2 regions of the Allorhizobium sp. GW101-3B10 genome follow, and region 2 is predicted to be linked to the other one. Evidence: predicted binding sites of a transcription regulator. Region 2 holds the regulator's gene; the other holds the start of a gene.
What was found. Region 2 encodes PhoB, which activates phosphate uptake and scavenging genes when phosphate is short. Its sites were predicted from a motif close to TGTCATNNANCTGTCAT; they were not measured.
Positions count from the first base shown of each region.

Region 1: a site for PhoB is predicted at 3,194-3,210, ahead of AC07Y0_RS02720 (YdcH family protein). Genes of this name have one in related genera too.

Region 1 is NZ_JBWKZR010000001.1:587,325-593,493, reverse strand. Features, by position in the region: gene AC07Y0_RS02740 (tetratricopeptide repeat protein) at 1-948, opposite strand, end outside; gene AC07Y0_RS02735 (thiamine phosphate synthase) at 957-1,610, opposite strand; gene AC07Y0_RS02730 (sulfite exporter TauE/SafE family protein) at 1,715-2,482, shown strand; gene AC07Y0_RS02725 (ArsR/SmtB family transcription factor) at 2,562-2,822, shown strand; gene AC07Y0_RS02720 (YdcH family protein) at 2,958-3,134, opposite strand; gene AC07Y0_RS02715 (YdcH family protein) at 3,372-3,575, shown strand; gene purE (5-(carboxyamino)imidazole ribonucleotide mutase) at 3,595-4,095, shown strand; gene AC07Y0_RS02705 (5-(carboxyamino)imidazole ribonucleotide synthase) at 4,092-5,159, shown strand; gene ykgO (type B 50S ribosomal protein L36) at 5,336-5,461, shown strand; gene AC07Y0_RS02695 (tetratricopeptide repeat protein) at 5,581-6,169, shown strand, end outside.
Region 2 is NZ_JBWKZR010000001.1:3,376,463-3,382,631, reverse strand. Features, by position in the region: gene pstA (phosphate ABC transporter permease PstA) at 1-1,184, shown strand, start outside; gene pstB (phosphate ABC transporter ATP-binding protein PstB) at 1,200-2,015, shown strand; gene phoU (phosphate signaling complex protein PhoU) at 2,062-2,775, shown strand; gene phoB (phosphate regulon transcriptional regulator PhoB) at 2,806-3,489, shown strand; gene AC07Y0_RS16780 (GcrA family cell cycle regulator) at 3,643-4,179, opposite strand; gene AC07Y0_RS16775 (aspartate aminotransferase family protein) at 4,617-5,828, shown strand; gene argF (ornithine carbamoyltransferase) at 5,837-6,169, shown strand, end outside.

The DNA of each region.
Region 1 (6,169 bases), 2.8 Mb from region 2:
GGCGGCGGTGTTCAGCCACCGGAAGCCTTCGTCATAGTTGCGTTCGCCGGCGATGCCGTTGACCAGCCAGATGCCGATGTCGAGCTGGGCGGTGTCGAAGCCTGCCTTCGCCGACCGTTCGAGCCAGTAGCGCGCCTTGCTGCGCTTCTCCTGGGGCAGGTCCTTCAGCGATTCGTAGATCTGCGCCACCGCATATTGCGCATCGGCGATACCGCCCTCGGCCGCCTTCTCATAATAGGGCAAAGCCAGGGAGAGACCCTTGGGACCGCGATTGTCGGCAACCAGGGTCTGTGCCCAGTTAAACTGCGCCGAGCCGTTTCCTGCGTCCGCCGCCTTGCGCATATATTCGTCGGCCTTGGCCTTGTCGTGCGGGACGACCTTGCCTTCCATCAAGAGCATTGCGTACTTGAACATGGCGGCCGGATCGCCGCCGGCGGCCGCCTGGCCGTACCAGAAGGCCGCGCCCTTCACGTCCTTCTTGATGCCGAGCCCACGGTCCATCAGCTCGGCAAGCAGGGTCTGTGCCGCGGGATCGCCGAGCTGGGCGCGCGGTAACGCCTTGTCGACCGCCGTCAGGAAGAAGCCCCGCTGGAAGGCACCATAGGCCTCGTCGACTTTCCCCTTGTATTCCGGCTCAGGCGGCAGCTCCGGAAGGGGAGCCCCCATCCGGGCGTAGATGTTGATGCCTTGCGGCTCCTTCTCGCCTTCCGCCGCTTCCCGCTTTTCCGCAGCCTCGGAACCCGGTCGCGCGCTCCGGTCGAGCGTTCCGTCCGCCCCCGCCGGCTGGTCCCCGCGCTCCAGAACCCGCACGTCGGATGGCGCGAGCGGCCGCATCGGCGGACGATCGAAGGCCTGCTGCGCATGCGGGGAATCCGGCACGGCGACGGTGGCTGCGAGGCACGCAGCAAGAGCGAACAGCACGGGCCGATGGAAAAGACTGGAGCGCATGATGCGTATCAATCTTCAAACCGTGGCGCTTTTTCGTCAAGCTCGGCATTCACCCGCGCGACGACCGTCGCAGCAAGGGCCGGATCGGCAAAGACCGCCTCGCGCAGCGCCACGAATTCGACGCCGGCTTCGGCGACGGCAAGCGCGGATGCCGGATCCTGTCCGCCCATGACGATGCTGGGGATAGCGATCATCGACGACCACCATTCGCCGAGCGCGAGGTTCTTCGAATGCGCCTCCGGCTTGATGTCGCCGTCGAGCTTGCCGAAGAAGATATAGTCGGGCTGCACCTCGCCGATCTCCAGCGCATGGTGCCGGTCCATGGCATTGCCGCCACCGACGATCATCTTCGGCGCGTGCTTCTCTTTCGCATCCGCAAGTGCTGCCGCATTGCCGCTGATATGCAGGCCGTCGGCCTTTGCCCGTCCGGCAACCCGGCTGTTGTCGACGACGAGCGCGGCGGCCCCGGCATCCTGGATGAGCGGCACGAGCAGTTCGGCATGCTTCTGGAAGGCCGCGTCATCGAGGCCGTATTGCGGGATGATGACCGACGCGACGTCGCCGCCCTTCAGCGCATCGCCGACCACGCGCGCCTTTTCCTCGGCGCCGGCGATGTCGGGAACGATCAGGACGAGACGGCAGCGATCTTCGGGACTGGTCATGAGTGGATCCGTTTCCGGAAGGACGCAGCTTTCTCCGCGTTCCTCCCTCGTTTTGCGTGAGTAAATCCGATAGACCGGTCCTTCGAAAGGATCAACCGAAACAAATGAGTCCCGATCTGCTGTTCTATGCCGCGGCCATTCCCGCGGTGGCTCTCGTCGGCCTGTCGAAAGGCGGCCTGGGCGGAGCCTTCGCCCTGATCGGCGTGCCCTTGCTCGCCATGGTCGTGCCGCCGATGCAGGCGGCAGCGATCTTCCTGCCCATCCTGCTGGTGATGGATGCGGTGGCGCTTTGGGCCTGGCGGCGCCACAACAACCGCCCTACCCTACTCGCCATGCTGCCCGGCGGCATTCTCGGCATCGCGATCGGCTGGGCGACGTCCGCCTATGTTTCGGTCAACGTCATGCGCCTGCTGCTCGGCGGCATCTCCCTGCTGTTCGCCCTGCGCTATTTCATCGAAGCGGCCCGCAAGACCCCGAAGGCGACGCCCGCCGCTGCACCCGAGCGACCCGTGGCCGCGACCCTGTGGGGCACGCTGTCCGGCTATGGCAGCTTCGTCGCCCATGCCGGCGGCCCGCCGTTCCAGATCTACACCCTGCCACTGCGCCTCGATCCGCTTGCCTATACCGGCACCAGCACCCGCTTCTTCGCCATCATGAATGCGGTCAAGGTGCTGCCATACTTCGCGCTCGGGGAACTGGGCGCCGCAAACCTGACACTGTCGGCGACGCTTCTGCCGATCGCGCTCGTTTCCACCCTCATCGGCGCCCGGCTCGTGCACTATCTGAAGCCTGCCCTTTTCTACCCGCTGATGTACGGCATGGTGCTGATCGCCGGCAGCAAGCTGCTCTATGACGGGGTCACCGGACTATAGGCAAACAGTCCGGCGCGCGGCGTTTGCTGCACCGCACAATGCGCTTGCCGGAACCCCGAGATTGACGTAATCTGAACCTATGTCGAACCTGGACCCTTTCGTCGCGATCGCCGACCCGCACCGCCGGCACCTGCTGGAGGTGTTGCGGCGCGCGCCCACAACGGTCAACGAACTGGCAAGCGGTCTGCCGATCAGCAGACCCGCGGTCTCCCAGCACCTCAAGGCCCTGCTCGACTGCAATCTCGTGACGGTGACGTCGGAGGGAACGCGGCGGATCTACTCGGTCAACCGCCCGGGCTTCGACCGCCTCAACATGTGGCTTGACCAGTTCTGGTCGTAACCTCACCCGCCTAGGCAAAAAGAAGCCCCGAAAACCGTTCTGGTTTCCGGGGCGTTGATCTCATGATATCTCAGTGGATGTTCCGTCGGCCGCAATCTGCCTTGAGGCGATCTCCAGCCGGCGTGCATGGGAAAATCAGTGTCTGGTCGACGCCCTGAGGCGTTCCATTTCGTCCTTGATACGCAACTTGAGCCGCTTGAGTTCGGCGATGTGCTGGTCGTTGATGGAGGGAGACGTAAGAGCGGTATGGAGCTTCTCCTCAAGAGCACCGTGCTTCTTTTCGAGCGATTCAAGATGAGCCTGCATGGTCATTTGACACGTCCTTCCTTTCGCCTACCTCCAGCCCTCACAACGCTGGAGTCTCAGGCTTTGCGAAAGTAATGTGACACGAAGAATGGGTTTTGTCGAAGGCGAAATCGGGGAGAAAGCGCGGCAAATTCGCTGACAGGGATAACTTCCCGTTACCAGTATTTGGTGATAGGAGCTTGCGCGAATCTTGGACGCATCCCACAAAATGGATACGTTGAAAGCGAGAATGGGGACACACTAATGGCCGATCAGGAACAGGCGGACATTCGGCTGGCGCTCGCGCGGCTTCGGCAGGAGCACGAAGACTATGACGCCGCCATCAATGCCATGATCGTCACCGGCTGCGACGCCTTGAGAATCCAGCGGATGAAGAAGAAGAAACTGGGAATCAAGGACAAGTTGACTTCCCTTGAGGACCAGATCATCCCCGACATCATCGCGTGAACAGGCAAGGACCGCCACGATGACCGAAGAACGCCCGCCCGTCGCCATCATCATGGGCAGCCAGTCCGACTGGGAAACCATGAAGAACGCCGCCGATACGCTGGACGTGCTGGGCGTCGGCTACGAGGCGCGCATCGTCTCGGCCCACAGGACCCCCGACCGCCTGGTCGCCTTCGCCAAGGGCGCCCGCGACGAGGGTTTCCAGGTCATCATCGCCGGTGCCGGCGGCGCGGCCCATCTTCCGGGCATGACCGCCGCCATGACACCGCTGCCGGTCTTCGGCGTTCCGGTCCAGTCGAAGGCGCTTTCCGGTCAGGACAGCCTGCTCTCCATCGTTCAGATGCCGGCCGGCATTCCGGTGGGCACGCTTGCCATCGGCAAGGCCGGTGCCGTCAATGCCGCGCTGCTCGCGGCCGCCGTGCTCGCCCTGCATGACGAGGATCTCGCCGAACGGCTCGACGAATGGCGCGCGCGCCAGAGCGCCGCGGTTGCCGAATACCCGATGGACGAAACCCCATGAGCGCCCGCACGATCGGCATCATCGGCGGCGGACAGCTCGGCCGCATGCTCGCCATGGCCGCCGCACGCCTGAACTTCCGCACCGTGATCCTCGAGCCGCAGGCCGGCTGCCCCGCGGCCCAGGTCGCCAACAGCCAGATCACCGCAGCCTACGCCGATCCGCTGGCGCTCGCCGAGCTCGCAGCGGCCTGCGACATCGTCACCTACGAATTCGAGAACGTGCCGGTCGAGGCTGCGGAAACGCTCGCCCGCAACGTGCCGGTCTATCCGCCGCCGCGCGCGCTGGAAGTCGCCCAGGATCGGCTGACGGAAAAGCGCTTCCTGAACGATTGCGGTATCCCGACCGCGCGCTTTCACCCCGTGGACAGCCAGGAAGCGCTGGAAGCCGCCCTTGCCGATTTCGGCGGACACGGCGTGCTGAAGACCCGCCGCCTCGGCTATGACGGCAAGGGACAGCGGGTCTTCCGCTCCCCTGCCGACAGCCCGGAAGGCGCGTTTTCCGCGCTCGGCAACGTGCCGCTGATTCTCGAAAGCTTCGTGCCCTTCGAGCGCGAGATCTCGATCATCGCGGCGCGCGCCATCGATGGGACGGTCGCCGCCTACGACCCCGCTGAGAACGTCCATCGCGACGGCATTCTCGACACCTCGACCCTGCCGGCGCGAATCGGCGCAACAACGGCTGCGGCCGCGCGCGAATCGGCCAGCAAGCTTCTGGCCGCCCTCGATTATGTCGGCGTGGTGGGAATCGAATTCTTCGTGCTGCCCGACGGCAGCCTGGTTGCCAACGAGATCGCCCCGCGCGTCCACAATTCCGGCCACTGGACGGAGGCGGCTTGCGTGGTTTCGCAGTTCGAACAGCACATCCGGGCGATCACCGGCTTGCCGCTCGGCGACACGGCGCGCCATTCCGATTGCGTGATGACCAACCTGATCGGCGACGACCTGAACGACCTTCCCATGTGGCTTTCCAGGCCGAATGTACTGGTCCATCTCTACGGCAAGACCGAAGCCCGGCCCGGCCGCAAGATGGGTCACGTCACCAAAATTACGCGCGCCAAGGGCTGAAAAAGCCGGAAAAATCCGGGTTCTCGCCGTTGAATCAGGGCGGGGCCGGTTGACACGAAGGGTCGGGACGGAGTATCTGCCACCAACCCTTTAAGAGCGCGCCCCGTAGCGCGCTTTTGATTGATCGAGACAATGGCGGGTGAACCATTCGCCGATAACCTTTGCGGACCAGTAAAATGAAGATCAAGAACTCGCTGAAAGCGCTCAAGGCCCGTCATCGCGACAACCGTCTGGTTCGCCGCAAGGGCCGCGTATACATCATCAACAAGCAGAACCCGCGCTTCAAGGCTCGTCAGGGCTGAGGCATGGGCGCCGCTTTCGAGCGGTGCTGCTTCTTCGCCTGACGGGACCTCGCGGTCCAATATCGTCGATAGCGAAGAATTGAGTTTGAAAGCCGGCGCAAGCGGATTACCTTATCCGCATGCGCCGTTTTCGTATTTGTGCCCCACTCATCTCTCTCCTGCTGCTCGCACCCTCCCAAGGGTCGCCTGCCCTGGCGCAGGACGGCGCATCGGAAACCGTATCGCTTGATTCGCCGGCAGCGAGCCAGGCGCCCAAGGGCGTGGACGAACTGATCACCGCACTGAAGCGCGAGCGCGATCCCGAAGCGGCCAATCGCCTCACCGAAGACCTGATGGAGACGTGGAACGACTCGGACAGCGCGACGGTCGATCTGCTGATGCAGTGGGCTCTGACGGCCGCCTCCGAGAAGCGCAACGCCGCGGCGCTGGATTTTCTCGACCAGGCCATTGTGCTGAAACCCGATTTCGTCGGCGCCTGGAACCAGCGGGCGACCCTCCACTACACCATGGGCAATTACAAGAAGGCAGTGTCCGACATCAATCGCGTGCTGGCGCTGGAGCCGCGCCATTTCGGCGCGCTGGCCGGCCTTGCAGCGATCCTCAGCGAGCGCGGCAGCGAAGAGATGGCACTGAAGGCCTGGGAACGCTACCTCGAGATCTACCCCGCCGACCGCCAGGCCCAGGAGATCGTGACCAAGCTCTCGGAAA
Region 2 (6,169 bases):
ACGGCCTCGCGGCGATTGCCGTGGCCCTGGGCTTCCTCGCCTTCTTGCTGATCTCGCTCACCTATACCGGCCACAAGGCCTTCATCCAGACAGAGGTGGTCATCGAACTGGACCTGTCGGCCTCCGGCGTCGATCAGTCCAAGATCATGGACGCCGACTGGCGCGGCATCGTCCGAAAGGCTCTGTTGCAGGAAGTCGGCGACATCCCGCGGAGCGAGCAGCGAGAATTTTTCGGTCTCTTCACCGACCAGGCGGCCTACATCGTCCGTGACGAGGTCATTGCCGACCCAAGCAAGCTCTTGGGCAGGCAGGAGTTCACGGTCCCGATGTCCGATCCGGCCGACCAGTTCGCCAAGGGCGAAATCAGCCGCGAAACGCCCGAAAGTCAACGCCGCATGTCGGATCGACAGATCGCCTATTTCGATGCGATGGTCGAAAAAGGCTCGATCACGCAGCCGTTCAACTGGGCTCTCTTCTTCAGTCCCGACAGCCGTTATCCCGAACTTGCGGGTCTTGCCGGCGCGATTGCGGGTTCGTTCTGGACTCTCGTCGTCTGCCTTGTCATTTCCTTGCCGGCCGGCATCGCAGCCGCGATCTATCTTGAGGAATTTGCGCCGAAGAACCGCTTCACCGACCTGATTGAGGTGAACATCAACAACCTCGCCGCCGTTCCCTCGATCATTTTCGGTCTGCTCGGCCTGGCGGTCTTCCTCGGATGGTTCGGTCTGCCGCGTTCGGCGCCGCTGGTCGGCGGCCTCGTCCTGTCGCTGATGACGCTCCCCACGCTCATCATCACGACCCGCAACTCGCTGAAATCTGTGCCCTCGTCCATCCGCGAAGCCGCGCTCGGCATTGGTGCGTCGAAGCACGAGGCGATCTTCCACCACATTCTGCCGCTTGCCATGCCGGCCATCATGACAGGTACGATCATTTCCCTGGCGCGCGCGCTCGGCGAAACCGCTCCGTTGCTTCTGATCGGCATGAATGCTTTCATCACCTCGGAACCAGGCGGCGTCATGGATGCTGCGACTGCCCTTCCGACCCAGATCTACATCTGGGCGGACAGCCCCGAGCGCGGCTTCGTGGCGCGCACCTCGGCGGCCATTCTGGTTCTTCTTGGGTTCCTGATCGTGATGAACGGGATAGCGATCTATTTGCGTCAACGCTTCGAGCGGCGCTGGTAACGGGAGCCAAGAGAGATGAACATATTGTCCGACGCAGCGGTTGAGAAGGCACTGGAACAGAAGATGACCGAAGTTGACTACAAGATGATCGGCCAAGACGTGTCGGTGTACTATGGCGAGAAGCGTGCGCTTTTTGACGTCAATCTGAACGTTCGCAAGAACACCGTGACGGCGCTCATCGGTCCGTCCGGCTGTGGCAAGTCTACCTTCCTGCGGTGCCTGAACCGGATGAACGACACGATCGACGGCTGCCGGGTCACCGGCAAGATCACACTGGATGGCGGGGACATTTACGACCCGTCCATCGACGTCGTCGAACTGCGCGCCCGCGTCGGCATGGTCTTCCAGAAGCCGAACCCGTTCCCGAAATCGATCTACGAGAACATCGCCTACGGCCCGCGCATCCATGGCCTCGCCCGCTCCAAGGCCGATCTCGACCAGGTCGTCGAAAGCAGCCTGCTCAAGGCCGGCCTGTGGAACGAAGTGAAGGATCGGCTGCAGGAGTCCGGCACCGGTCTCTCCGGCGGCCAGCAGCAGCGCCTTTGCATCGCCCGTGCCGTCGCCGTGAGCCCTGAAGTCATCCTGATGGACGAACCCTGCTCGGCGCTCGACCCGATCGCCACCGCCAAGGTCGAGGAACTGATCCACGAGTTGCGCGCCAATTTCACCATCGTCATCGTCACCCACTCGATGCAGCAGGCCGCCCGCGTGTCGCAGCGCACCGCGATGTTCCACCTCGGCCTGCTGGTCGAGGAAAACGACACGGACAAGATGTTCACCAATCCGGACGATCAGCGCACCCAGGACTATATCATGGGCCGCTTCGGCTGAGCCGGCGCTTCCATCCGAGCGGACACCAAATTCAAGGACAACGAACATGTCGGCATCGCATATCTACACCGCCTATGACGAAGAACTGAAATACCTGATGCGCCGCATCACCGAGATGGGCGGCCTTGCCGAACAGATGGTCGCCGACAGTGTGCGGGCGCTGGTCAACTCCGACGCGGCGCTGGCGCAGAAGGTCATTTCCGATGACGTGATCATGGATGCGGCCGAGCGCGAGATCGGCGACAAGGCGATCATCACCATCGCCCGCCGCCAACCGGTCGCCGCCGACCTTCGCGAGATCATCGGCGCGCTGCGCATCGCCAACGACCTGGAACGCGTCGGCGACCTCGGCAAGAGCAATGCCAAGCGCGTCATGGCCATCCAGGCGACCGGCGTGCCGCGCAAGCTGGCCCGTGGCCTCGAACACCTCAGCGAACTGGCCCTGATCCAGCTCAAGGAAGTGCTCGACGTCTACACGACGCGCTCCGCCGAAAAGGCCAAGTCGATCCGCGACCGCGACGAGGAAATCGACGCCATGTACACCTCGCTGTTCCGCGAGCTGTTGACCTACATGATGGAAGATCCGCGCAACATCACCAGTTGCACCCATCTGCTGTTCTGCGCCAAGAACATCGAGCGCATCGGCGACCATGCCACCAACATCGCCGAGACCATCTACTACATGGCCACGGGCGACCAGCCCGAAGGAGAGCGTCCGAAGGACGACCTGACCTCCTCCTTCGGTGCCATCACCGAATAATCCGGCTGCATCGAGAGGTTATCGACCGACATGCTTCCCAAAATCGCCGTCGTCGAGGACGAGGAAGCCCTCAGCGTCCTGCTCCGCTACAATCTGGAGGCTGAAGGCTACGAGGTTGAAACGATCCTGCGCGGGGACGAGGCGGAGCTTCGCCTGCAGGAACGCGTTCCCGACCTGCTGATCCTCGACTGGATGCTGCCCGGCGTGTCCGGCATCGAGCTTTGCCGCCGTCTGCGCATGCGCCCCGAAACCGAGCGCCTGCCGATCATCATGCTGACGGCGCGCGGCGAGGAGAGCGAGCGGGTCCGCGGGCTCGCCACCGGCGCCGACGACTATGTCGTCAAGCCGTTCTCGACGCCGGAGCTGATGGCCCGCGTCAAGGCCATGCTGCGCCGTGCCCGCCCGGAAGTGCTCTCCAGCGTCCTGCGCTGCGGCGATATCGAGCTGGACAGGGAAACCCATCGCGTTCACCGCAAGAGCCGCGAAGTGCGCCTCGGCCCGACCGAATTCCGCCTGCTGGAGTTCCTCATGGCTTCGCCTGGCCGTGTCTACTCACGTTCGCAGCTGCTGGACGGAGTCTGGGGCCACGACATCTATGTCGACGAGCGCACGGTCGACGTGCATGTTGGACGGCTGCGCAAGGCGCTCAACTTCTCCAACCTGCAGGACGTCATCCGCACGGTCCGCGGCGCGGGCTATTCGATGGAAGCCTGAAGGGCGCAGTCGATCCCAACGGACAAACAGAAAACGGGCCCGCGTGGCCCGTTTTTCGTATCCGCCGGCATCAGATGGCCGGCCAATGGGTCGTGTCTCGCGACAGGGCCAAGTCCGGGCGGCAGGCCGCCCGGCACTTCTGTCCGATCCGCCTTAGCGGGCTGCCGCGTTCGCTGCCTTGCGGCGCTCGCCGACCGGCTGATAGGCCAGCTTGGCGTGATAGCCGCAATAGGGCGAAGTATCCGCGGATTCGCAGCCGCAGAAGTGGAAGTCGTCCTTCATCGGGTCGCCGATCGGCCACTTGCAGGTGCGTTCGGTGAGTTCGGTCAGCGCCAGCTTGCGCGAAATCGGCAGGACGACGCCACGGCTCGGGGCGACTGCGATCTCCTCGATGCCGTCGATTTCGATCTCTTCCTTGAGCATGTTGGTGCCCGAGGCGCGGGCGACGGTGCGGGTCGTGACGCGCGACGCGAAGGTCGTGGCGCGCGGTGCAGCCGCCGGGCGCTTGGCTGCCCGCGTCGCAGCCGAGCTGCCGCCGGCCTTGGCGCGGCCCGGAAGGTTCAGTCGGTGAACCTTGCCGATGACGGCATTGCGGCTCACACCGCCCAGTTGTGCTGCGATCTGGCTCGCGCTCAAGCCTTCCGACCAAAGTCGCTTGAGTTTTTCCACGCGCTCATCTGTCCAATTCATGCCGTTATCTCTCCGCCGCTCGCGATTTGTGATGGCAGAATCGCTCACCGTTGCTTCGGAAGGATCCGAAACAAACTCGCCTCGATACTGTCGGTGACTGGTTCCGCCGCATGCAGTTTCTTTATTGACTATTAACCTAGTGCCGGGCTGACTCCGTGACAAGAGTCGGTCGAATCATCGCGAATCGATTCTGGAGTTTTCCCCAACTTGCTACCCTGGCGCGTCGCGGCCGCTCGCGTGGTCAAACGACGCGGTCTTGCTCCCGGCATGGTCGAAAATTCAGGCGCGCCGCGCTGTTTCGTTGACAGGCAAGGTCGAAATGTCGATAGTGCCCCCGCCGCCGCAAGGCGGCATTTTTGATTTTTCAAGGCACCGTTCGCCGGGAGATCAAAAGCGTCCGTCGTCCCGTCAAGCCCTCCCGAAGGAGTGTTTTCATCATGGCAGAAGCCTCTCCCCTCTATCAGACCTATATGCGCGCGCCCTTGCGGTTCGAGCGAGGCGAGGGTGTGTGGCTGGTGACCGAGGGTGGCGAACGCTATCTCGACTTTGCGGCCGGTGTCGCGGTCAATTCGCTCGGCCATGCCCATCCGCACCTGATCGAGGCGCTGACGACGCAGGCCGGCAAGGTCTGGCATCTCTCGAACCTCTATGACGTCCCCGGCCAGGAGACGCTCGGCCGCCGGCTGACCGAAGCGACCTTCGCCGATCGCGTCTTCTTCACCAATTCTGGCGCCGAGGCGCTGGAATGCGCGATCAAGACGGCGCGCCGCTATCAGTTCGTCAAGGGCCATCCCGAGCGCTTCCACATCATCACCTTCGAGGGCGCCTTCCACGGCCGCACCATCGCGACCATCGCCGCCGGCGGCCAGGAGAAATATCTCGAGGGCTTCGGCCCGAAGGCGCCCGGCTTCGACCAGGTGCCCTTCGGCGATCTCGATGCCGTCAAGGCGGCCATCACCGATCAGACGGCCGCGATCCTGATCGAGCCGGTACAGGGCGAGGGCGGCCTGCGCACCGCGTCGAACGAATTCCTCCGGGCGCTCCGCCAGATCTGCGACGAGAACGAACTGCTGCTCGTGCTGGACGAGGTCCAGTGCGGCGTCGGCCGGACCGGCAAGCTGTTCGCCCACGAATGGGCCGGCATTACCCCGGACATCATGGCGGTCGCCAAGGGCATCGGCGGCGGCTTTCCGCTCGGCGCTTGCCTCGCGACAGAAGAGGCCGCCTCCGGCATGAAGGCCGGCACTCATGGCTCGACCTATGGCGGCAATCCGCTCGCCATGGCCGTCGGCAATGCCGTGCTCGACGTCGTGCTGGCCGACGGTTTCCTCGACCACGTCCGCGAAGTGGCGTTGATCTTCCGCCAGGGTCTCGCTTCGCTGAAGGACCGTTATCCCGATATCATCGAGGAGATCCGCGGCGAAGGCCTTATGCTCGGCATCAAGGCCAAGGTGCCCAACACCGACCTGCTGATGGCGATGCGCGAGGAGCATGTGCTGGGTGTTCCTGCCGGCGACAACGTCATCCGTCTCCTGCCGCCGCTCATCGTCACCGTCGAAGAGGCCCGCGAAGGGTTGAAGCGCATCGAACAGGCGGCCGAGCACCTGCAGGGCAAGCTCGCAGCGGCGTCATCGAACCAGGGCAGGTAAGCAAAGACATGGCATCTCCGAAGCATTTTCTCGATCTCTCCGCCATGACGGCGCCCGACCTCCGGCTGATCCTGGAGGACGCCAAGACGCGCAAGCAGTCGACCAAGGCCGGCACCGCCGAAAAGCCGCTTTCCGGCAAGATGCTGGCGATGATCTTCGAAAAGCCGTCGACGCGCACCCGCGTCTCCTTCGACGTCGGCATGCGCCAGCTCGGCGGCGAGACGCTGTTCCTGTCCGGCACCGAAATGCAGCTCGGCCGCGCCGAAACGATCGGCGACACGGCCAAGGTCCTGTCGCGCTATGTCGACGCGATCATGATCCGCACCACCGACCACTCGCGT